Regions from separate parts of the Micromonospora sp. WMMD1155 genome, predicted to be linked through region 2. Evidence: riboswitches for the same ligand, from Rfam matches in the RefSeq annotation. Region 2 holds a riboswitch; each other region holds the start of a gene.

Region 1 (6,995 bases), 3.3 Mb from region 2:
AAGAGTGCGGACGGGCGTACCCGAAAGTCCTTGATCTTCCCCCGCTACCACCAGTGGCATGCCGTGAAGAAGCTGACGGCGCACGCCGCTCGGCACGGGGCGGGTCACAACTACCTGATCATGGCCTCGGCGGGGTCGGGGAAGTCGAACACGATCGCCTGGCTCAGCCACCGCCTGTCGTCCCTGCACGCGAACGGCGACGTGGCCAAGCTGGACCCGGACGCGGGGCGGGCCCGCCTGCAGCCTGGCTCGCCCGTCTTCGACAAGGTCATCATTATCACCGACCGGCGGAACCTCGACGCCCAGCTCCGCGCGACGGTTGGCAGCTTTGAGCAAACCGCCGGCCTGGTGGTGAAGATCGACGAGAATCACGGGTCGAAGTCCGAGCAGCTCGCCAGGGCGCTCTCCCGTGAGACGGGCAAGATCGTTACCGTCACGCTGCACACCTTCCCGGCGCTCGAGGAGTACCTCAAGCAGAACCCGACCGAGATCCAGGGCCGGCGGTTCGCGATCGTCATCGACGAGGCGCACTCGTCCCAGTCCGGTGATGCTGCCGCCTCGGTCCGCGCGGTGCTGCGCGACCTGGGCCTGGACGCCGACTCCGACGATCCGGGTGCGACCAGCGCGCCGGCCGCACCTGACGTCGAGGCTCAGCTCAAGGCCAACGCGCGCAAGCGGCAGCGGGCCGCGAACCTCTCCTACTTTGCGTTCACCGCCACCCCGAAGCACAAGACCCTAGAAGGTTTCGGCACGCTCGGTGAGGACGGAAAGTACCACCCGTTCCACACCTATTCGATGCGGCAGGCCATCGAGGAGAAGTTCATTCTCGACCCGCTGCGCAACTACGTCACCTACAACACCTACTGGAAGCTCGTCAACGGCAACCGCGACGAGCGGAAGGTCGACCCGGCCAAGGCGAATCCGCTGCTGGCCCGTTACGCGCTGACCCACGACTCGACCGTCGCCCAGCACGCGCAGGTGATCGTCGAGCACTTCCGCACGCACACCGCCGGGAGGCTTGGCGGGCGGGCGAAGGCGATGGTGGTCACCGCGGGCCGGCCGCAGGCCGTTCAGATGGCCCGGTCGATCAAGAAGTACATCGGCGATCTCGGCTATCCCGACCCGGGCGTCCTGGTGGCTTTCTCGGGCACACTCACCTACGACGGTGAGGAGACCACCGAGGCGAAGGAGAACGGCGGGCTCGCCGAGAGCGCCCTGCCGAAGGCTTTCGCTTACACGCGCGCTGACGACAAGTCCGCCCAGGCCGGCGGAGCCGGGCAGCCCGAGTACCGGATCCTGGTCGTGGCGGAGAAGTACCAGACCGGTTTCGACCAGCCGCTGCTCACCACGATGTACGTCAACAAGACGCTGACTGGCATCGCCGCCGTGCAGACTCTGTCCCGGCTCAACCGCACCGCCGACCGCAAGAGCCAGTCCGACCTGGCGGTGCTGGACTTCGTCAACGACGCCGAGGACATCAAGGAGTCCTTCCGCCCGTACTTCGAGGAAGCTGCCACCCTGCCCTCGGACCCCAACCTGCTCTACACCGCGCAGAGCAGGGTGATGTCTGTGCCGGTCCTCGTCGATGAGGAGATGCAGGCGTTCGCGGCTGCTTACCTGGCTGCTCAGCGGCAGGCCGCCGGCAACACGGCGAAGTGGGAGAAGCTCCACGCGGAGCTGTACCGGCATCTCGATCCTGCGGTGACCCGCTTCGCCGACCTGCTCAACGGCGACGACGAGGACGACCAGGAGACGGCCGAGACCTTCCGGGCCGACCTGAACGACTACGTCCGCAAGTACAGCTTCCTCTCCGGCATCGTCACCTACATCGACGCCGAACTGGAGCGTCTCTACCTCTACGGGCGGCACCTGCTCAATCGGCTGCCGCGCGGTGAGGACGGCGGCGTGGACATCGGCGAGGTCGACCTCAGCCATCTTCGGGTGGAGAAGACCGGTGAGCACGACGTGAGTCTCGTCCCCGAGGGGCCGGCCGACATGAAGGGCTTCGGCGATGGATCCGGCGGTGCCAAGGAGTCGGAGAAGTCGCTGCTGTCGGAACTCATCGACAGGTTCAACCAGAAGTACGGCACGGAGTTCACCGAGCAGGACGTCATCAAGCCCTTCAACGAGGCGCTAGCCGACCCGAAGGTGCGGCTGGCCGCCGTCGCCAACGACGAGGAGAACTTCGGCCACGTCTTCGACCCGGTCTTCGAGGACAAGATGATGGACCACTTCGACAGCACCGCCGACCTGGGGCGCAAGTACTTCGACCCGCAGCAGAACTTCCGCAGCTCGCTCAACCGCAGCGCCCGCAGCGCCGCCTGGCGGCTGATCCGCCGACAGGAGGGGGTCGTCGACGACGCGGTGGCCTGACCGGCCGGTGCCGTCGCGGCGCCAGCGTGACACGCCGCGGCGGCAACCCTGGACGGTGATCGGTTCGACCGCAACACTGACCATCTGGCTGGGACAGTCGCAGGGGTGGGGGCAACGTGCGGGCAGAGCCGATCGCCGGTCGATACGAACGGGTCGAGGAAGTCGGCTCGGGCGGCATGGGGCATGTCTGGCGCGGCTACGACAGCGTCCTCGACCGTGAGGTCGCCATCAAACTGATCCGCGTCGAGGCCGTGCAAACCTCGCAGCAGGCGGAAGAGTTCGCCAAGCGATTCCGCCGCGAGGCCCGCGTCACCGCACGCATCCAACACCATGGCGTGCCCCAGGTGTACGACGCGGTCCTCGATCGCTCATACGACCGGCTCTACCTGGTGATGGAGTTCGTTCGCGGCACCGCCCTGCGGGCCTTCATCGACCCACAGCGGCCGCTGCCGGTTACCTGGGCAGCCGCTATCGCCGCGCAGATCTGCACCGTCCTCTCCCACGCCCACGCCATCCCCGTCGTGCACCGCGACCTCAAACCCGACAACGTTCTGGTCACCTCGGATGGGGCGATCAAGCTCCTCGACTTCGGCATCGCCGCCATCCTGCGCACCGACGTCACCCGCCTCACCGCAACCGGCAGCGCCCTCGGCACCCACCACTACATGCCGCCCGAGCAGATCCAGAACGCACAGGTCACGCCGCAGAGCGACCTGTACGCCCTGGGCTGTGTCCTGCACGAACTCCTCGCCGGGCGACGCGTCTTCGCTGGCGGCAGCGACTTCGAACTGTGGCACCAGCACATCACCGAGCCGCCACCACCGCTACGGACGCTCCGCCACGACGTGCCCGCAGCGATCGAGGAACTGGTCCTCGATTTGCTGGCCAAGGCCCCAGAGGACCGGCCGGCGGACGCCTACGACGTCTACGAGCGGCTGCTGCCTTTCCTGCCCCTACCTGGATCGGCACTGCCCGCCTCCGAGCGCGCGAGCAGCACGATGCCCGACCCGACGCTGGTGTACCGCCGACCCAATGCGCCCCGCCGCCGACCCGCACCCGCTCCCGTGGTCCCGGCGCCGCGCATGTCGGCTGCCGATCCGGCGGCGATCCTGCGGACCGAGGTTCGAGACGCGATCAAGGCCGCCGTTACCCAATCCGATGAGCTGCTGGACGACGAGCGGTTCGCCCAAGCCGCGGATGTGCTCGAGAGCGTCATCGGCCCCGCCAGCGAGGCGCTCGGTGCTGAGAGTCCCCGCGTACTGGGCCTGCGATCACGGCGAGCCGCCATCCTTATCATCGGCGGGGACTTCCGGCGCGCACTGCCGGAGTTCGACGCCCTCGCCGCGGCGTACACCCGTACCGCTGGCCCCACCAGCGAGGACGCGTTGGAATGCCTCCGGCAGGCAGCCCACTGCCGGGCGGAACTCGGCCAGGCCACAACAGCCCTGCGCCAGTTCCGGCAGGTGCTGACGCACGTACGCGCCGCCTCCGGCGACGTTTCCCCCACGGCTCTCGACCTACGTTTCAACATCGGCATACTGCTGGTCTCCGAAGACAAGGCCGCCGAGGCCGCAGACGAGCTGCAACCGCTGCACGACGACCTCTGCGTCGTCTACGGCCCAGACCATGAGCTGACCCGGGAAGTCGCCGACCTGCTTGCCCGGCTCAGACTCGCCGCCGACGGATAGTTCCGCCACCGCCGTTGGCTCAAGTCTCCACCCGCGGAGTTGCTCCCGGCCTCGATGATCTCTATGCTTCCTGGGCGTCAAGAGTGGTCAGCGTCAAGCCTCCCGGCTTGCTGACCCGGCAACCGCGCCACCCGCGCACGGTGCCTCCGGGGGAAGACCAGGTCGACCGCAAGCTGCGGTACGGCAAGAGCGGGTGCCTCGTGGCACCGGAGAGCGAGTTCACCGTGCCGTTCGAAGAGCTGGACCTGACTGCTTTCGCGGTCTGCCTGACCTGCGGGCACCTCCGCGACGGCGCCCCACGCGAGCAGCGGTGCCGCTGCCAGCCGCGTACGCCGGAGTGGGAGCAGCAGTGGGAGGGGCAGGACATCCCCGGTGACCTCGACCTGTGTGTGTTGTGCGTGCGGGACACGGTGACCACCCGAACCCGGTGGTCGTGGCTGGCCTGCGAGACCTGCCGACACGTCTCGCAGGTGGTCGGCGAGCGGTACGGCCACCGCGCCGCACTGCCGCTGGGCCGACACTCGATCATGAACGGCGGCGTGATCCAGCCGCAGACGGCCACGACCACCAAGGTCGCCGCCACGCTGATGGCCTCCGCGCGGCGTGGTAACAAGCTGCGCGAGTGGCAGCAGGTGGAGTTCGCCCGGCTCGCCGAGCCACTACGCCTGACTGCTTCGAGCGTGCCGCTGGCCGAGTGGCAGCGGCACTCGCCGCCGTCGCTTGGAGCGAGCGTTGACGCCTTCGACCGCTACGGGGTCATGCCCGTACCCAACGACCTCAGCAGCCTCCGACAGGCCCAGAACGAATTCCTGTCCACTGCTCGTTGACCGCCAGTCCAGGCGGCTGCTGTTGGCGGTACCCGACATCGCCAACAGCGGCCGCGCTGGTCATCTTCCATCGACGGTCCGGTGATGACGGGCAGCTCGAATGCCGCGGCGTTCGATAGCATCCGGCCATGATGGACAGTGGCGGGCAGCGATGCCGGCGCCTGGTGGTCGAAGCATGACCATCGTTAGTGGTTGGCCGGCGCTGACCGTGGCATTGAGCGACAGAGCCTCTCCAGCGAGGTTGTTCATTCAGGGGCGGTTCGGCCGCTGGCAGGACCTGCAGGCCCGGTATCGGGAATCCGTGGGCTCCCTTGTCGTGCCTGGGAGCCAGGCGAACCCGGGCACCGTCGGCTCGGCCTTCGACTGGATGGTGCGCTTCATGGTGCATCCCAGACCGGATCTGCGCTTGGCAATGCTCGGCGCGCGCACTCCCCCACTCCGGCACGCGGTCCACGAACTGGCGCGCACGCTGAATTACTCCGGAAGCGGCGACAGCCTGGGGACCTCCCGGTTCACCGGGCCGGCCACGGGCAGCGAGGCCGACCATCAACTCGTTGCCCGGGCCTGCTGGGCGCTGGCGCTCCTCACCGACCTGCACCGGGTCGGTCCCACGCCCGGATCCCCGTTGATGGCCCTGGCCCCAAGGTCCATCACCGCCGAAAAGCTCCTTGAGCTCGCCCCACCCGCCGCCCTCGATGAGCTCCAGACCCTGCGTGCCTTCGCCAAACAGAGCCTCCTGCCGTCCCTGTCGACACGGCACGGCGCTTGGGCCGTCGGGCCGACCTTCACCGGATCATCGCTGATGAACGCCGACGCCGACCTGATCGCCGCAGGCCTGCTGCTCGAACTCAAGACGAGCCTCGGCAGCAAGCGCCGCGACGGGACACGGCGGCCATCGCTGGAAGCGCCGACCATCATGCAGCTGCTCGGCTACGTACTGCTGGACTTCCCTGACGAGTTCGCCATCGAGGCCGTCGGCGTCTACAACGCCCGCTACGCACATCTGACGACGTGGCGCCTACCGGAACTCCTGGCTGAGTTGGCGGGCCGGCCCGTTGATCTATGGGAGGAACGTGTGGCCTTCCGTCAGCTGCTCACCACGGGCGGTTAGGTTAGTCCTCGCGTCGGAGACCATCTATGCAGCCCTGGATGAGGGCGGACGCGTCGCGAAAGTCGAGGTCGAAGAACTCGCGGTCCTTACGCACGCGGTAGGGTGCCAGTCGATCGTGCAGCTCAGCCTCTACTGACGGAGCATCCGCGACCACCCACAAAGCGCGCACGCCATACGGGATAACGACGCCTGTCGCCCGGTTGATCTCCTTCACCCGCTCCTCGACGGTCCGCTCGGTGTAGCCAATCTTCAGCATCCGAGGCTGCTCGCGAGTCGACAGCACGTAGATGTAGCCGGCTCCTCGCGGTTCACGTGGTTGTTCTTCGACGAGTCCAGCGAGATGGACCTGCACGTTCGCGTCAGTCAGGAGCGTGAGCTGATTCGCAGCGGTGGCATCGTCGCCGTCATTGATGGCGGTCCGTAGGCGACTGAGCGCATCACCAACTTGTAGGCAGCGCTTACGTCCGGGGCGGCCCAGCTGTTGCCACACGGTGAACCAGTCCCACTGGTCCTGCTTGTGACAGCGCGAGTAGAACCCCTTGACTTCCGACAGGGCCTCCAGCAGTGGCGGGCTGGACTCAATCGGCCCGTTCTGGAGGTAGCTCAGCACGGCCGCTACCGACTGACGTCGTTTCTGCTGGACCTCGGGCTTGACGGGGGCCATCCCGAAGCCCCACTTCTGCACGACCTGCACGCGATGGTCTCGAACTGGAGATGCCACGACCGCCTCCTCCTCCCGTAGCTTCATGCGCCGCCGGATGCGGCGATCCCGGCCACCTCAGCAGCGGCCGGAATGAGCGGGAAGAGTATCCAACATGGCTCACTGGCCGCCGAGCCGGAGCCCGTGCGGAAGACCGGCCGTCCGTGCGCGGCGGGGGCCCAGGAGCCCACAGGGCCGGATGTCGGGCTACCAACCGATGGGGTCAAGGGCATCGGGAAGCTTGGCGACGATGTCGCCGTGCCCCTCAGATCAGTCGCGCGGGCCAGTGACCGTGA
Region 2 (6,995 bases):
CGAGCGCATCCTCACCGCTGCGCCGGGCCAGCCGGATCGCCGGGTGGGCGCAGCCGGCCCCAGTCCGTTCCAGCAACACGGCGGCGGCGGCGACGGCGAGGTACGTCTCGCGCAGCTCGGCCGTCACCTGCTCGACCGACCAGATCGCGCTCGCCGCCGGCACTTCCGCCGCTGTCTCCGACACGGTCACGGGTGGACTCCTCTCGTGGGGGTTCAGGGATGCCGGGGCAGCAGCACAGGGGGGTGCTGCCCCGGCGAACCGGGCGTACCCGGGGTGAGTCGCCCCTTGTTTTGCCGACGAGGGTCGCCTCGGCCTCAACATATGATGCCTAGTATCAGTAGTGCAACCCTTGAAACACCAAGAACTTGATGTCATAAGCGAAGAGTGGTCAGATGGTGGTGCCGACGAGGGAGCACCACCATGTCAGTCACGCCGTTCTATGAGCGCATAGCCACCGAGATTCGCGATCGGATCAGGTCGGGCGACCTGAAGCCTGGTGACAAGCTGCCGTCCATCTCCGAACTGTGCGCCCACTACGGGGTGTCTACCCAGGTCATCCGTTCGGCCATGCTGACACTTCGCGCTGAGGGCCTGGTTGAGGGTCATCAGGGTCGCGGCGTCTTCGTACGTGATCGAGCCGACGACTAGTGGTAGGTGTGCCTAGCTGTGAGCACCTCGCATGCCCGCATCACGAGAATTCGAGCGCAACGCTGTCTCGGCGAGCGAGGTCGCATGACTCGCGAGACGCCTCGTCCCGGGGGTGAGGGCTGCACCAAGCCCGTGTGGGAGGTGGGCGCAACGGGCCGCACCCACAGTGTGGGAGCGTGTCCAGGGCGGCTGGCCTACCTCGACTGGCCTACCTCGACTGGCCTATTTGCGCAGCTCGGGGGCGCGGTTGTCGCGGCTGTGGCGTTGCTGCTGCTCGACGCGGGGCCCTGGGCGACGGTACATTCCGACCGGGGACTTTCCCACTAGCAAAGAAGTTATAACCGTCGATACGTTCATGCTTCACATTGAAGAGATCTGTTTCCTTCGATGGAGGTACCCATGGACGTCTCTCGGCTCGGCGGGCCGACCCTCTCCCTGTTTCGCATCGTGATCGGTCTGCTGTTCACGTTGCATGGTCTGACTTCGGTCTTCGGGTTGTTCGGCGGCAACCCCATGACCGGCCAAGCGGTACCGGTCGGCACCTGGCCCGGCTGGTGGGCGGCGCTGATCCAGTTGGTCTGCGGCGCCCTGGTGCTGGTCGGGCTGTTCACCCGACCCGCCGCGTTCCTGGCGTCCGGCTCGATGGCGTACGCCTACTTCGTCGTGCACCAGCCGGACCACCTGCTGCCACTGCACAACGGGGGCGAACTGTCGGCCCTCTTCTGCTGGTCGTTCCTGCTGGTCGCCGCACTCGGTTCCGGCCCGTGGGCGCTTGACGCACTGCTCTTCCGACGCCGCGCCGACGCACTGCCGTCCTCGGTGGCCGAGCCCAGCCCGGTGTCCGTCTGAGCAGACCCGTGCCGCGCGTCGCCGGAGCCTCGACGAGGCGGTTCCGGCGACGCGTGCGGGTTCGGGGGAGCGAGGGCGGTCCTGCCGGCCCGATGCCGCAAACGATTCAGCTCCAAAGGGCGCGCGAGAGGAGGTGGTCCCCCGCCGGGCGTGGCGGTGACGCTGGCGGGTGGGGAGCGGTCAGCCCGCCGGGCGGGAGGTGAGGACCGCGTCCAGCAGGCCGGGGTAGAGCCTGTTCAGCTCGTCGCGTCGGAGCCGCACCAGCCGGCTCGTGCCGGCGGCGCGGGTGCGGGTCAGGCCCGCCTCGCGCAGCACCTTCAGGTGGTGGCTGCGAGTCGCCTTGGAGACGCCGAAGTCGAAGCTTCCGCAGGCGGCCTCGCCGCCCTCGGCGAGCGCCCGGACTATCTGCAGCCGCACGTCGTCGGCGAGTGCGGCCAGCACGGCGGTGACCGGTACGGCGCTCAGGTCGGGTTCGTGCGGCTCCATGTGACCAGTGTAACCGTTGTTCGACAATAGTCGAACAAGCTCCTAGGGTCGGTGTCGTTGGTTCGACGATACTCGAACATTGGAGCTGCCGATGCGACCCCGCGCCGCCGCCTACCCACTGCTCGCCGCCCTCGGCTGGGGGGTGATGTTCCCGGTCCTGGCCAGCGCGTTGAACCGGGTCGACCCGCTCAACCTGACCACCGCCCGCTACCTTCTCGCCGCCGTCGTCCTGGTCGCCATCCTGCGTCTCCGCGAGGGTGCCGACGCGCTGCGGCCCGGCGTCCGGACGGTCGAGGTGGTGGTGCTCGGAGTGGTCGGCTTCGCCGGCTTCAACGTGCTCACCGGGCTGGCGCTCGAACACGCCGCTCCGCAGCAGGTGGCGCTCTTCGTGGCCACCACCCCGGTGATCACCCAGCTGGTCCGGTGGGCCCGTGACGGCGTACGCCCGAAGCCTCTCCTGCTGGGTCTCTCCCTGGTGGCGCTCCTCGGCGTCGGCCTGGTGATCACGCGCGGAAGCCTTGCCGGGCTCGGTCAGTTCGGTCTCGGCGGCCTGATGATGATCGGCGCGGTGCTCGGCTGGGGCGTCTACACGCACGGCGCCAGCCGCTTCGGCACGTGGTCGCCACTGCGCTTCACCACGCTCACCGCGCTCGCCGGCACCGCCGCCATGCTGGCCGTGAGTATCGGCGCGGACGCCGTCGGCTGGCAGCATGCGCCGGCCGCCGCCGACCTGGTGGCGGTCACCCCACAGCTGGCGTACGCCGTGATCGTGGGAGCCGTCATCGCGGTCCTGGCCTGGAACACCGGAGTGCAGCGACTCGGAGCCGCCAACGCCGCGCTGTTCATGAACCTGGTCCCGGTGACCACGTTCGCTGTGCAGATCGCCCGCGGCTACCGTCCGGAGCCGGTCGAGCTGGTCGGTGCCGCCGTCACCATCGCCGCGCTGGTCGCCGCGAACCTGGCCAACCGTCCCCGGACCCGGGCCTCGTCGCTGCCCGCCGCGAGCGCGGTGACGGATCCGATCGCGGTGACCGACCGCGAGGCGGTGAGCGCTCGCTGACCCACTGGCTGGGATCGGCGGTAGCTAGGGCGGACAGCGTTGTCCTAGACTCGGCGGCACAACTGCATACCTCATCCAGAGGGGCTGAGGGATACGGCCCGACGACGCCCCGGCAACCACCCCGCGCGCTCACCGCTGAGCGACCGGCGGGGCAGGTGCCAATTCCGTCCCCGCCGCACCGTGCGATGCGGGGAAAGATGAGAGGACTCTCGACATGACGTCGACGCTCGCCGCCTCCGGCATCGACACCTCCGCCAGCCCCGCCCGCGCCCTGGTCTGCCGTGCCTGTTCGGCGCGCTACCCGCTCGCGGCCCAGCACGCCTGTTACGAGTGTTTCGGCCCGCTGGAGGTCGAGTACGACACCGCCGCCCTGGCGACCGTCACCCGGGAGCAGATCGAGGCCGGGCCGAAGAACATCTGGCGGTACGCCGCACTACTCCCCGCCGGTCAGGACCCGAGCACCCGGGTCACGCTCGACCCGGGGTTGACGCCGCTGGTGGCGGCCCCGCACCTCGCCGCCGAGCTGGGCGTCACCGCGCCGCTCTGGGTCAAGGACGACAGCGCCAACCCCACCCACTCCTTCAAGGACCGGGTCGTCTCGGTGGCGCTCACCGCGGCGAGGGCACTGGGCTTCACCCGGTTCGCGTGCGCGTCGACCGGCAACCTGGCCAACTCGGTGGCCGCGCACGGCGCCCGCGCCGGAGTGCCCTCGGTGGTCTTCATCCCCAGCGACCTGGAACAGGGCAAGGTCATCACCACCGCCGTCTACGGCGGTGAGCTGGTCGCCATCGACGGCTCGTACGACGACGTCAACCGGCTCTGCGGCGAGCTGGTGGAGACCGACGAGTTCGAGGACACCGCGTTCGTCAACGTCAACGTCCGGCCGTACTACGCGGAGGGCTCGAAGACGCTCGGCTACGAGGTGGCCGAGCAGCTCGGGTGGCGGATCCCGGCGCAGGTGGTCATCCCGATGGCCAGCGGCGAGCTGCTCACCAAGATTGACAAGGCGTTCTCCGAGCTGGTGGAGATCGGCCTGGTCGAGGCACCGGCCGGGGGCTGGAAGGTCTTCGGCGCGCAGTCGGCCGGCTGCAACCCGATCGCCGTGGCGCTGCACGCCGACACCGACACGATCACCCCGGTCAAGCCCACCGGCATCGCCAAGTCGCTCAACATCGGTGACCCCGCCGCCGGCCTCTACGCCCTGGAGGCGGTCCGCCGCACCGGCGGCTGGATGGAGTACGCCGACGACGACGAGATCCGGGCCGGTATCCGCGATCTGGCCCGTACGACGGGTGTCTTCGCGGAGACCGCGGGCGGCGTCACCGTCGCGGTGCTGCGCAAGTTTGTCGAGTCCGGTCGGCTGGACCCGACCAAGGAGACCGTCGTGTTCAACACCGGCGAGGGTCTGAAGACCATCGACGCGGTGGCCGGTCAGGTCGGGCCGACCCACCACATCAAGCCCTCGCTGCGGGCCGCCCGCGACGCGGGTCTACTCGGCTGAGCGCGGACCGCCCGGACGGAGGGCGGGCGATCCGCCGGGTAACTGGGTTTTCGCTGGGAGTGTGGAAAACCCGCCGCTACGGACTTGACGGCAGGAACCGGACGGCGCAAGATGCTCCGTGCGGGAGGGCATTTCGCCGAAGACTTTTGAAGTTCTTACGACCCAACGCCGGAGGCGTTGTGCGAGTGTCCCTCCCGACCACGTTCGATCGGGCCAGCGAATAATTCGCTGGCCCGATCGCTTTTCCCGGGTGCACGCTCGGCGGCATGAGCATCACCATCACGTCGTTCGACGGCGCCGACCGGGCCGCTGTCGACGAGGCGTACCGGATCGGGTCGGCGGCCAACGACGCCGACCTGCCGGACTTCCCGCCCTTCTGCCGGCGACGCTTCGACGCAATGGTCCACACCCCGATGCCCGGCACCCGGTCGCTCTGGGCGCTGGCCCGACTCGACGGTGTGCCGGCCGGATACCTCCAGCTCGACCTGCCCCAGTTGGACAACACCGACAACGCCACCGTCGAGCTGGTGGTGCACCCCGACCTACGGCGGCGGGGCGTCGGCCGGGCGCTGCACGAGTACGCGGTGCGTCTGCTCCGTGAGCACGGTCGCAAGCGGGTCGTCGCGATGGCCGTCTCCGCGTTGCCCGACGGGCCGGCGCGGTCGGCCGCGGGGGACGCGTTCGCCGCCGCCACCGGCGCCCGGCCCGCGTTGGCCGAGGTGCGTCGCCGACTCGACGTCGGTGGGATCGACCGGGTCGCGTTGCGCGCGGCGCTGGCCGAGGCCCGACCCCGGGCCGAGGGCTACCACTCGGTCTGCTGGCAGGGAACAACCCCGCAGGAGTACGTCGCGGACGTCGCCTACCTGGACGGCCGGCTCATGATGGACGCGCCCATGGGCGACGTGCAGTGGGAACCGGAGCAGGTCGACGCCGACCGCATCCGTGGCAACGAGCGCGCCCTGGACGCCAGGGGCCGTCGGCGCTACCACCTCGGGATGCGACACGAGGCGTCCGGCCGGATGGTCGCCTGGACCCTGCTGGACGTGGGCGCCTCCGCCGACTGGCACGCGTACCAGCAGATCACGATCGTCGACCCGGCCCACCGGGGGCACCGGCTCGGCCTGATCGCCAAGGCCGAGAACCTGCACCACCTGCTCACCCACGAACCGGCGGTCCGCGTGATCGACACCTGGAACGCGGCGAGCAACAGCTACATGGTGGCGATCAACGAGCAGCTCGGCTTCCGCCCGGTGGACGCCTGGACCGACTGGCAGCTCACCCTCTGACGCGGCCGTTCATCCGTCCGTCCGTTTCAACCGCCCGACCAGATCGCGAATCGCGGCGTGGAAATCGTCGTCCGGTGTGAACCGGTGGCCCTGCACCGGCGGGGGCACGGTGTCGGTCGGTGGGATGAGCAATCCCTTCGGGTCCCGTACCCGACGGTCGACCCGGGCGGCCGGGTCGTCGGCACCGTTGACGAACGGGGCGAACACCGCTCCGCCCACCGCGTCGGTGTACCGCCACAGGTTGATCCACCGCCAGGCCAACCGGTCGCCGACCTCGCGCAACATCTCGTCGCTGACGTAAGCCGGGAAGACCCGCCGGTAGTGGTTTCCGAGCGGGGCGCCGTAGGTGAGCAGGGCCACCCGCCGGCGGCAGTCGTCGGGCAGTTGAAGGACCGTCGCCGCCGCGAGCACGCTGCCGTGACTCTGCCCGGACAGCAGCACCGCGTTCCCGTCGGCGGTGAGCTGGCCGATCCGACGGCTCAGCTCGGGAACCGCCCGCTCGACGTAGCACGGCGGGGCGAGTGGATGCACGGCACGCGGCCAGAAGGTGGCCAGCTCCCAGAGCACCCCGACCAGGCGGATCGCGCCGGATCGGTAGGCGACCAGCCCCAGCACGGCGAGGACTATGGCGAACAGCCCGATCAGCAGGGCGCCCAGGTCGGTCACGAAGATCACCGGACGGGCCAGCGGCTCGCCCCCGAGTCGGAAAGCGAGCGCACCCGGCCCCGGACCGATCACCGAGAGCCCGGCCGCCGCGAGGGTGAGCAGCGCCAACACCACGTACGCGGTGGCCAGCAGTGGCCCGAGCCGATCCGTCAGCCGGGCCCGCACGATCGCGTCGCGGACGGCCCGGACCCGTTCGGGGGCGGCCCGGGAGGCTTCCGGGTAGTCCCGCCGGACCAGGCCCTCGGCCTCCCGGCGGCGACGATCCCGGCCGATCCGGGGTATCAGCAGGGCCGTCACGAGCACCAGGAGCGTTGCGAGGGTGAAGCCGAGGGTTACCCAGCGGAAGGCGATCGGCGGCGACAACGGTGGCGCACCAGGCGGCAGCGGCCGTGCCGGCGTCGGGCTGGAACCACGGTCCAGATACTCGGCGAGCCCGTAGGTCAGGCCCGAGTCGTAGGCGACGCCCAACCCGATCGCGACGGTTATCAGCACCGGCGC
Region 3 (6,995 bases), 2.6 Mb from region 2:
GGCCACCGGCGGGCGGAGCGGGCGGCTCCGTGGACGGTGGCACGCCGACAGTGGTCTCGTACTCGTCGAGTTGGCGACCGAAGCCACCACCCGGGCGGAAGCGACGGCCACCGACCATGCCCCTGTCCCCTCCCCAGTGAGGCCCGGTCCGGCACACTCCCGCCAACCCGGGGGCGCTGCTTCCCCGGTGTCCCGAGCGCGAAACCCGCAGTGGGGCGAGGTGGGTTCCGCGCACCGGCGGACGGGCGCGTCGCCCAGGGCGGATACTCACGGTGACCAGGGGCGGTATGACGGGGGCGCGCCGGTGGAGGTCGACGGACGCGCGGGCCGGCTGCGGGAGTGGCTGCTGCGTGCCGGCGCGGAGGAACCCGTGCAGCACCCGGGGCCGCACGGGCGTCCACCGGAGCACCGGCACCACCCCTGGTGGAAGGTGATGTGCCTGACCGGTGTCGACTACTTCTCGACGTTGGGCTACCAGCCGGGCATCGCGGCCCTCGCCGCCGGGGCGCTCTCGCCGGTGGCGACCCTGGTGCTGGTGCTGGTGACCCTGCTGGGCGCGCTGCCGGTCTACCGACGGGTGGCGGCGGAGAGCCCACACGGTGAGGGTTCCATCGCGATGCTGGTACGCCTGCTGAGCTACTGGCCGGGCAAACTGCTGGTGCTGGTGCTGCTCGGCTTCGCGGCCACCGACTTCATCATCACCATCACCCTCTCGGCCGCCGACGCGACCGCGCACATCGACGAGAACCCGTTCTGGCCGAGCGCGCTCAAGGGGCACGAGGTGCTGCTCACGCTGCTGCTCGTGGCACTGCTGGGCGCGGTGTTCCTCAAGGGATTCACCGAGGCCATCGGGATCGCCGTCGTCCTGGTCGCGGTCTACCTGACGCTGAACGCGGTGGTGGTCGCCGACGCGCTGTGGCGGGTGGTGACGCACCCGAGCGCGGTCGAGGACTGGACCACCGCGTTGACCACCGGCCACGGCGATCCGTGGATGGTGGTCGCGTTGTCGTTGTTGGTCTTCCCGAAGTTGGCGCTGGGTCTCTCCGGCTTCGAGACCGGGGTGGCCGTGATGCCGAGCGTGCGGGGCGACCCGCGGGACACCGAGGCGCGACCGCTGGGCCGCATCCGTGGCGCTCGCCGCCTGCTCACCACCGCCGCCGTGATCATGAGCGTCTTCCTGATCACCAGCAGCGTGACGACCACGATCCTGATCCCACCGGAGGCGTTCCAGCCCGGCGGGCCGGCGAACGGCCGGGCACTGGCCTACCTGGCGCACGCGCATCTCGGGGAGGTGTTCGGCACCGTCTACGACCTGTCCACCATCGGGATCCTCTGGTTCGCCGGGGCGTCGGCGATGGCCGGGCTGCTCAACCTCGTACCCCGCTATCTGCCCCGCTACGGCATGGCGCCGACCTGGGCGCGGGCGGTCCGGCCGCTGGTGCTGGTCTTCACCGCGGTGGCGTTCCTGATCACGGTCGTCTTCGAAGCCAGCGTGGACGCGCAGGGTGGCGCGTACGCGACAGGGGTTCTGGTGTTGATCACCTCGGCGGCGACGGCCGTGACCCTCGCGGCGGTGCGGCACCGGCAGCGCGGCCGCACGATCGCGTTCGGCACCATCGCGGTGATCTTCGTCTACACCACGCTGGCGAACGTGGTGGAACGCCCCGACGGCGTCAAGATCGCGGCCTGTTTCATCGGCGGGATCATCGTGGTCTCGCTGCTCTCCCGGTTGTCCCGCGCCTTCGAGCTGCGGGTCGACCGCGTCGAGCTGGACCCGGTGGCGACCCGGATGATCAGCGAGCGTGACGGACGACGGATCCGCCTCATCGCCCACGAGCCGGACGGTCGGGACGAGGCGGAGTACCAGGCCAAGCTGGCGCAGACCATGGCGGACAACGACTTCCCCGACGCCGGCGACGTGCTCTTCGTGGAGGTGCGGGTCACCGACCCGTCGGACTTCGAAACCGAATTGGTGGTGACCGGCCGCCTGGTCGGCGGCCACCACTCGGTGCTCAGTGTGACCAGCTCCGCGGTGCCCAACGCGCTCGCCGCCCTGCTGCTGGAGATCCGGGACCGGACCGGTCGGCGCCCCCACATCTACTTCGAGTGGACCGAGGGCGGCCCGGGCCGCAACGTCCTGCGCTACCTGGCGTTCGGGCAGGGTGAGATCGCCTCCGTCACCCGGGAGATCCTGCGCCGTCACGAGCCCGATCCGCGCCGACGGCCACACGTGCACGCCGGCTGACCGGAGTGCCGGCCACCCGTCTCCCCTGGTGAGCGTGGTCATAACGACTGGACGACCCACCCGTGCCTGCTGCTAGCCTCGGCGCAGGTCATGAGCGCCAGCGCGAAGCCCCGGCTCGCTGGCCGGCAACCCTCCTCCGCGGTGGGGTGCCCCGGGTGAAGACCAGGCATCGACAGGACGTCGGTGCAAGCGTGGCCTGGCACCCAGGTCAGCACAGACCCGGGAGAACCATGCGCATCCTCAGCACCGCCCCGCCGACCGGCATCGCGGACGTCCGCGTCGGTCGTCCCTCGCCGGCACTGATCCGGCGACGGCACGTGGACATGATGCGAATGTGCAGCGCCGCGTGTCGTCGCGGCAGCACGCACTAGCGCAGCCCTCTTCCCGAACCTCCCTCACCGGTACGCCCATCGGGCGCACCGCCGGCGACGCACATCCCGTGCGTGCCGGTACGCGACCTTCTCGGAGACACCCGTGCGACTTCTTCCTGCCCTGACCCGTGCCACCGCCCTGGGCGCAGCCGCCGTCCTGGCCGCCACCGCGCTCACCGCCTGCGGCGGCGACAGCTCGTCCGACAGCGGCGCCAACCCGTACGGCCTGGCGCAGCCGGGCGTGCTGCGGGCCGGCACGCTCACCGACGCCCCGCCGAACGTGTACCTCAAGGACGGCAGGTTCACCGGCTTCGACAACGACCTACTGACCGCCGTGGCCGGCAAGCTCGGCCTCCGCGTCGAGTTCGTCGGCACCGACTTCTCGGCGTTGCTCTCCCAGGTCAACAACCACAAGTTCGACGTCGGCAGCTCCTCGATCACCATCACCGAGGCACGGAAGAAGACCGTCGACTTCGGCAACGGCTACGACTTCGGTTACTTCGGTCTGGACGTCCCGGCGGGCTCGCCGATCACCGGCTTCGACCAGCTCGCCGGCAAGCGGGTCGTGGTGGTGCAGGGCACCGTGCAGGACGACTACGCCACCGGCAAGCAGCTCGACCCGGTGCGGGTGCCGGACTACAACGGCGCGATCAACCAGCTCAAGGCCGGCACCGCCGACGCGTGGATCGCCCCGGCGGAGATCGGCGAGAAGTCGGCCGCCGACAGCAACGGCAAGATCACCGTGGCGGCCAAGCAGCTCAGCCCGGCACCGACCGCGTACGCCGTCGCGAAGGGCGGCGACGAGCTGCGCGAGGCGCTGAACAAGGCTCTCGACGAGGTCATCGCGGACGGCACCTGGAGCCGGTTGCAGGCCCAGTACTACCCGGGCCGCCCGATCCCGGCGGACTTCAAGCCGGGCAGCGGCGCGGCCACGCCGTCGGCGGCCACGTCAGCCGCGCCGTCGGCGTCGGCCGCCTCCTGAGCGGTGACGAGCGAGCAGGACGGTAGGAGAGGCGACCGATGGATCCGTTGAGCACCCTCTGGGAGACGTTCTTCGACCTCGACGCGATGCGCGAGGCGCTGCCCGAGATGCTGACCGTCGGGTTACCGAACACGCTGATCCTGGCGGTCTCCGCCGCCCTGCTCGGCTCGGTGCTGGGCCTGCTGCTGGCCGTCGCCGGGATCTCCCGCAGCCGGTGGTTGCGCTGGCCGGCGCGCGTCTACACCGACGTGTTCCGGGGGCTGCCGGCCGCGGCGACGATCCTGCTGATCGGCGTCGGGCTGGCCCCGCTGGGCATGCAGGTCTGGGGTCCGGACCCCTACCCGTTGGGGATCCTGGCGCTGTCGCTGATCGCCGCCGCGTACATCGGGGAGATCTTCCGCTCCGGCATCCAATCGGTGGAGGCCGCCCAGTTGGAGGGCGCCCGCGCGCTCGGCTTCTCCTGGAGCGACTCGATGCGGCTGGTGATCATCCCGCAGGGCGTCCGGCGGGTCCTGCCGGCCTGGGTCAACCAGCTCATCGCGCTGATCAAGGACTCCAGCCTGGTCTACTTCCTCGGCCTGGTGGCCAGCCAACGGGAGCTGTTCCGGATCGGGCAGGACTACGCGGCCACCACCGGCAACGAGTCCGCGCTGCTCCTGGCCGGGCTCTTCTACCTGGCGCTGACGGTACCGCTGACGCACGTCGTCAACTGGATCGACAGGCGGCTGCGCCACGGCCGGCCGGCCGCCGCGCCGACCGACGAGGACGACGACCTCCCGTTGCCCGCCACCGTTCAGGGAGACCGGCGATGACCACCGACACCACCACCTCGGTCAGCCTCGACGTCCGCGACGTGCACCTCGCCTTCGGGCCGAACCGGGTGCTGCGCGGCGTCGACCTGACCGTGCCGCGCGGCGCGACGGCCTGCGTGATCGGCCCGTCCGGGTCCGGCAAGTCCACACTCCTGCGCACCGTCAACCGACTGATCGAGCCGGACCGTGGCGACGTGCTGTTGGACGGGCGCAGCGTGCTGGGCGACGACCCGGACGGCCTGCGGCAGCGGGTCGGGATGGTCTTCCAGCAGTTCAACCTGTTCCCGCACATGAGCGTGCTCCGCAACGTCACCCTCGCACTGCGCCGGCTGCGCAAGCTCGGCCAGGACGAGGCGGAGGCCGTCGCCCGGGCCCAACTGGACCTGGTGGGGTTGGCGGCCAAGGCCGACGCACGACCGGCGCAGCTCTCCGGCGGTCAGCAGCAACGGGTGGCGATCGCCCGGGCGCTGGCGCTGCGGCCCGAGGTGATGCTCTTCGACGAGGCCACCTCGGCGCTCGACCCGGAGCTGGTCAAGGGTGTGCTCGGGGTGATGGCCGACCTGTCCGCCGCGGGCATGACCATGGTGGTGGTCACCCACGAGATGGGCTTCGCCCGGCAGGTCGCCGACACCGTCGCCTTCATGGACCGGGGAGTCGTGCTGGAGGCCGGGCCGCCCGAGGCGGTCTTCGAACGGGCCGAGCACCCCCGGCTTCGCCGGTTCCTGTTCCAGGTGCTCTGAGCCGCGACGGCTCCCCGGTGCGCTGAGCCGCCACGGCTCCCCGGTGATCACTCATCGGGTCCGCGCCCCAGCAGCCGGATCTCCTCGTTGTCCAGGGCGGCCTGGAGTTCCTGCAACACCAGGTCGTCGATCTCCCGGTTGTCGCGCAGTCGGGTGACCTCCCGACGCTTGTGGGCGAGGACGCGCAGGCGTAACTGACGTTCCAGCCGCCGCTCCTCGGCGGTGCTCCCGCCGCTCTCGTTGAGGTCCTCCAGGTGCCGCTGGTACTCGGCTCGCAGCCGATGGACCGACTCCTCCTGCGCGCCGACCTCGGCCGCCACCTGCGGCAGAGCGGCGAGGCCCGCCTCGGTGGCCCGGCGCTGGGCATGCCGGGTCTCGTCGACGCGTCCGGGGTCGCCGACCAGCCCCGCCCAGCGCACGACCAGCGGCAGGGTGGCGCCCTGCAGCAGCATGATCAGCACGATCACCAGCGCGGTGACGAAGATGATCAGGTCGCGCTCGACCACCGGTTGACCGTCGACGGTCACCGTCGGTACGGCCAGGGCGGCGGCGAGCGACACCGCGCCCCGGAACCCGGACCAGCCGGCGACTGTCCCCACCCGCCAGGCCGAGGGCCCCTGGCTCGGGTCCATGATCCGGCGACGTCGCAGCCTCGCGATCTGCGCGGTCAGGTAGACGAAGAACAGCCGGGTGCCGATGACGACGAGCGTCACCACGAGCACGATCACCAGGGCGCGCCCGGGCGAGGTGCTGGTGATGCCCCGCACCGCGCGGGGTATCTGCGTGCCGAGAAGGACGAACAGCCCACCGTTGATCAGGAACGTGGACAGGTCCCAGAACGCGAACGCCAGCACCCGGGACCGGGCGCGGATCACCCGTGGACCGGCGTAGGACAGCACCAGACCGGAGACCACCACCGCCAGCACACCGCTGGCGTGCACGGCGTCGGCCAGCAGGAACGCGGCGAACGGCGTGAGCACGCTCAGCGCGCCCTCCCGAAGCGGGTCGTCGAGCCGTTTGCGGACCAGCACCACGGCCGCCCCCACCAGCACACCGGCCAGTACGCCGCCGACGCTGGCGCCGACGAACTCCTCACCGATGCCCAGCACGCCCGGTTCCGCGCTGTGGGTGAGCAGAGCCACGGTGACCGCGAAGACCACCAGGGCGGTGCCGTCGTTGATCAGACTCTCGGCGTGCAGGGTGGTGAGCAGCTTTCGGGGCAGCCGTTTCGCGAGCCCCGTGACCGCCGCGGCGTCGGTCGGGGCGAGGACCGCCCCGAGCACCCAGGCGGCGGCCGGGTTCACCCCCAACGCCTGCGCGGTGAACGACACGGTGACCAGGGTGAGCACCACCAGCAGCACGGCGAGTGACCCGATCACCGGGAGGTTGGCCCGGATCTCGCGCAGACTGATGGTGAGGCTCTCCCGGTACAGGATCGCCGGGAGGAAGATCAGCAGCACCAGCTCGGGTTCCAGTGCCACGTCGGACAGCGGGGGCGTCAGGCCGAGCAGCACTCCGAACGCGATGAGCAGGACCGGCGGGGCCACCCGGTACCGTCCGCCGAGCGTGGTGCCGATCAGGACGGTGACGCCCAGCACCACGATCATGACGAGCGCCTGCACAGCGTACCCCCTTGATCGTCGCCGGCGGTGGATGCGCCGGTGGTTCCATCTGACCGCACCCACCGGCGGGTTCCGAGGGGAATCGGCAAGTAGCCGTGGGCGGCGGTCAGCGGGTCGCGGTGGCGGCGCGGCCCCGGGCGGTGACCGCGCGGGCGACCCGGCGATGAGCTGCCGACTCCTCTTCGCGGCCCAGCGCGGCCGCCAGGGCGGCGAGGTGCCCGGC

What was found. A riboswitch is a leader RNA that binds a small molecule or an ion and turns the genes downstream of it on or off. The one in region 2 is predicted to bind S-adenosylmethionine.
Region 1: linked by a shared signal. The riboswitch ahead of O7617_RS33150 (hypothetical protein) and the one ahead of thrC (threonine synthase) in region 2 are both predicted to bind S-adenosylmethionine.
Region 3: linked by a shared signal. The riboswitch ahead of O7617_RS02600 (ABC transporter substrate-binding protein) and the one ahead of thrC (threonine synthase) in region 2 are both predicted to bind S-adenosylmethionine.

The regions. Positions count from the first base shown of each region.
Region 1 is NZ_CP120742.1:7,282,956-7,289,950, forward strand. It holds gene O7617_RS33140 (type I restriction endonuclease) at 1-2,373, shown strand, start outside; gene O7617_RS33145 (serine/threonine-protein kinase) at 2,490-4,061, shown strand; SAM riboswitch class IV at 4,137-4,257, shown strand; gene O7617_RS33150 (hypothetical protein) at 4,262-4,888, shown strand; gene O7617_RS33155 (hypothetical protein) at 5,064-5,999, shown strand; gene O7617_RS33160 (GIY-YIG nuclease family protein) at 6,001-6,747, opposite strand; gene O7617_RS33165 (sugar phosphate nucleotidyltransferase) at 6,970-6,995, opposite strand, start outside.
Region 2 is NZ_CP120742.1:3,247,404-3,254,398, forward strand. It holds gene O7617_RS14795 (hypothetical protein) at 1-190, opposite strand, end outside; gene O7617_RS14800 (winged helix-turn-helix domain-containing protein) at 422-649, shown strand; gene O7617_RS14805 (DoxX family protein) at 1,049-1,498, shown strand; gene O7617_RS14810 (helix-turn-helix transcriptional regulator) at 1,679-1,984, opposite strand; gene O7617_RS14815 (DMT family transporter) at 2,076-3,044, shown strand; SAM riboswitch class I at 3,113-3,248, shown strand; gene thrC (threonine synthase) at 3,259-4,545, shown strand; gene O7617_RS14825 (GNAT family N-acetyltransferase) at 4,812-5,831, shown strand; gene O7617_RS14830 (hypothetical protein) at 5,841-6,995, opposite strand, start outside.
Region 3 is NZ_CP120742.1:626,461-633,455, forward strand. It holds gene corA (magnesium/cobalt transporter CorA) at 1-118, opposite strand, end outside; gene O7617_RS02595 (amino acid transporter) at 305-2,245, shown strand; SAM riboswitch class IV at 2,332-2,443, shown strand; gene O7617_RS02600 (ABC transporter substrate-binding protein) at 2,720-3,598, shown strand; gene O7617_RS02605 (amino acid ABC transporter permease) at 3,637-4,410, shown strand; gene O7617_RS02610 (amino acid ABC transporter ATP-binding protein) at 4,407-5,150, shown strand; gene O7617_RS02615 (Na+/H+ antiporter) at 5,198-6,772, opposite strand; gene O7617_RS02620 (BTAD domain-containing putative transcriptional regulator) at 6,879-6,995, opposite strand, start outside.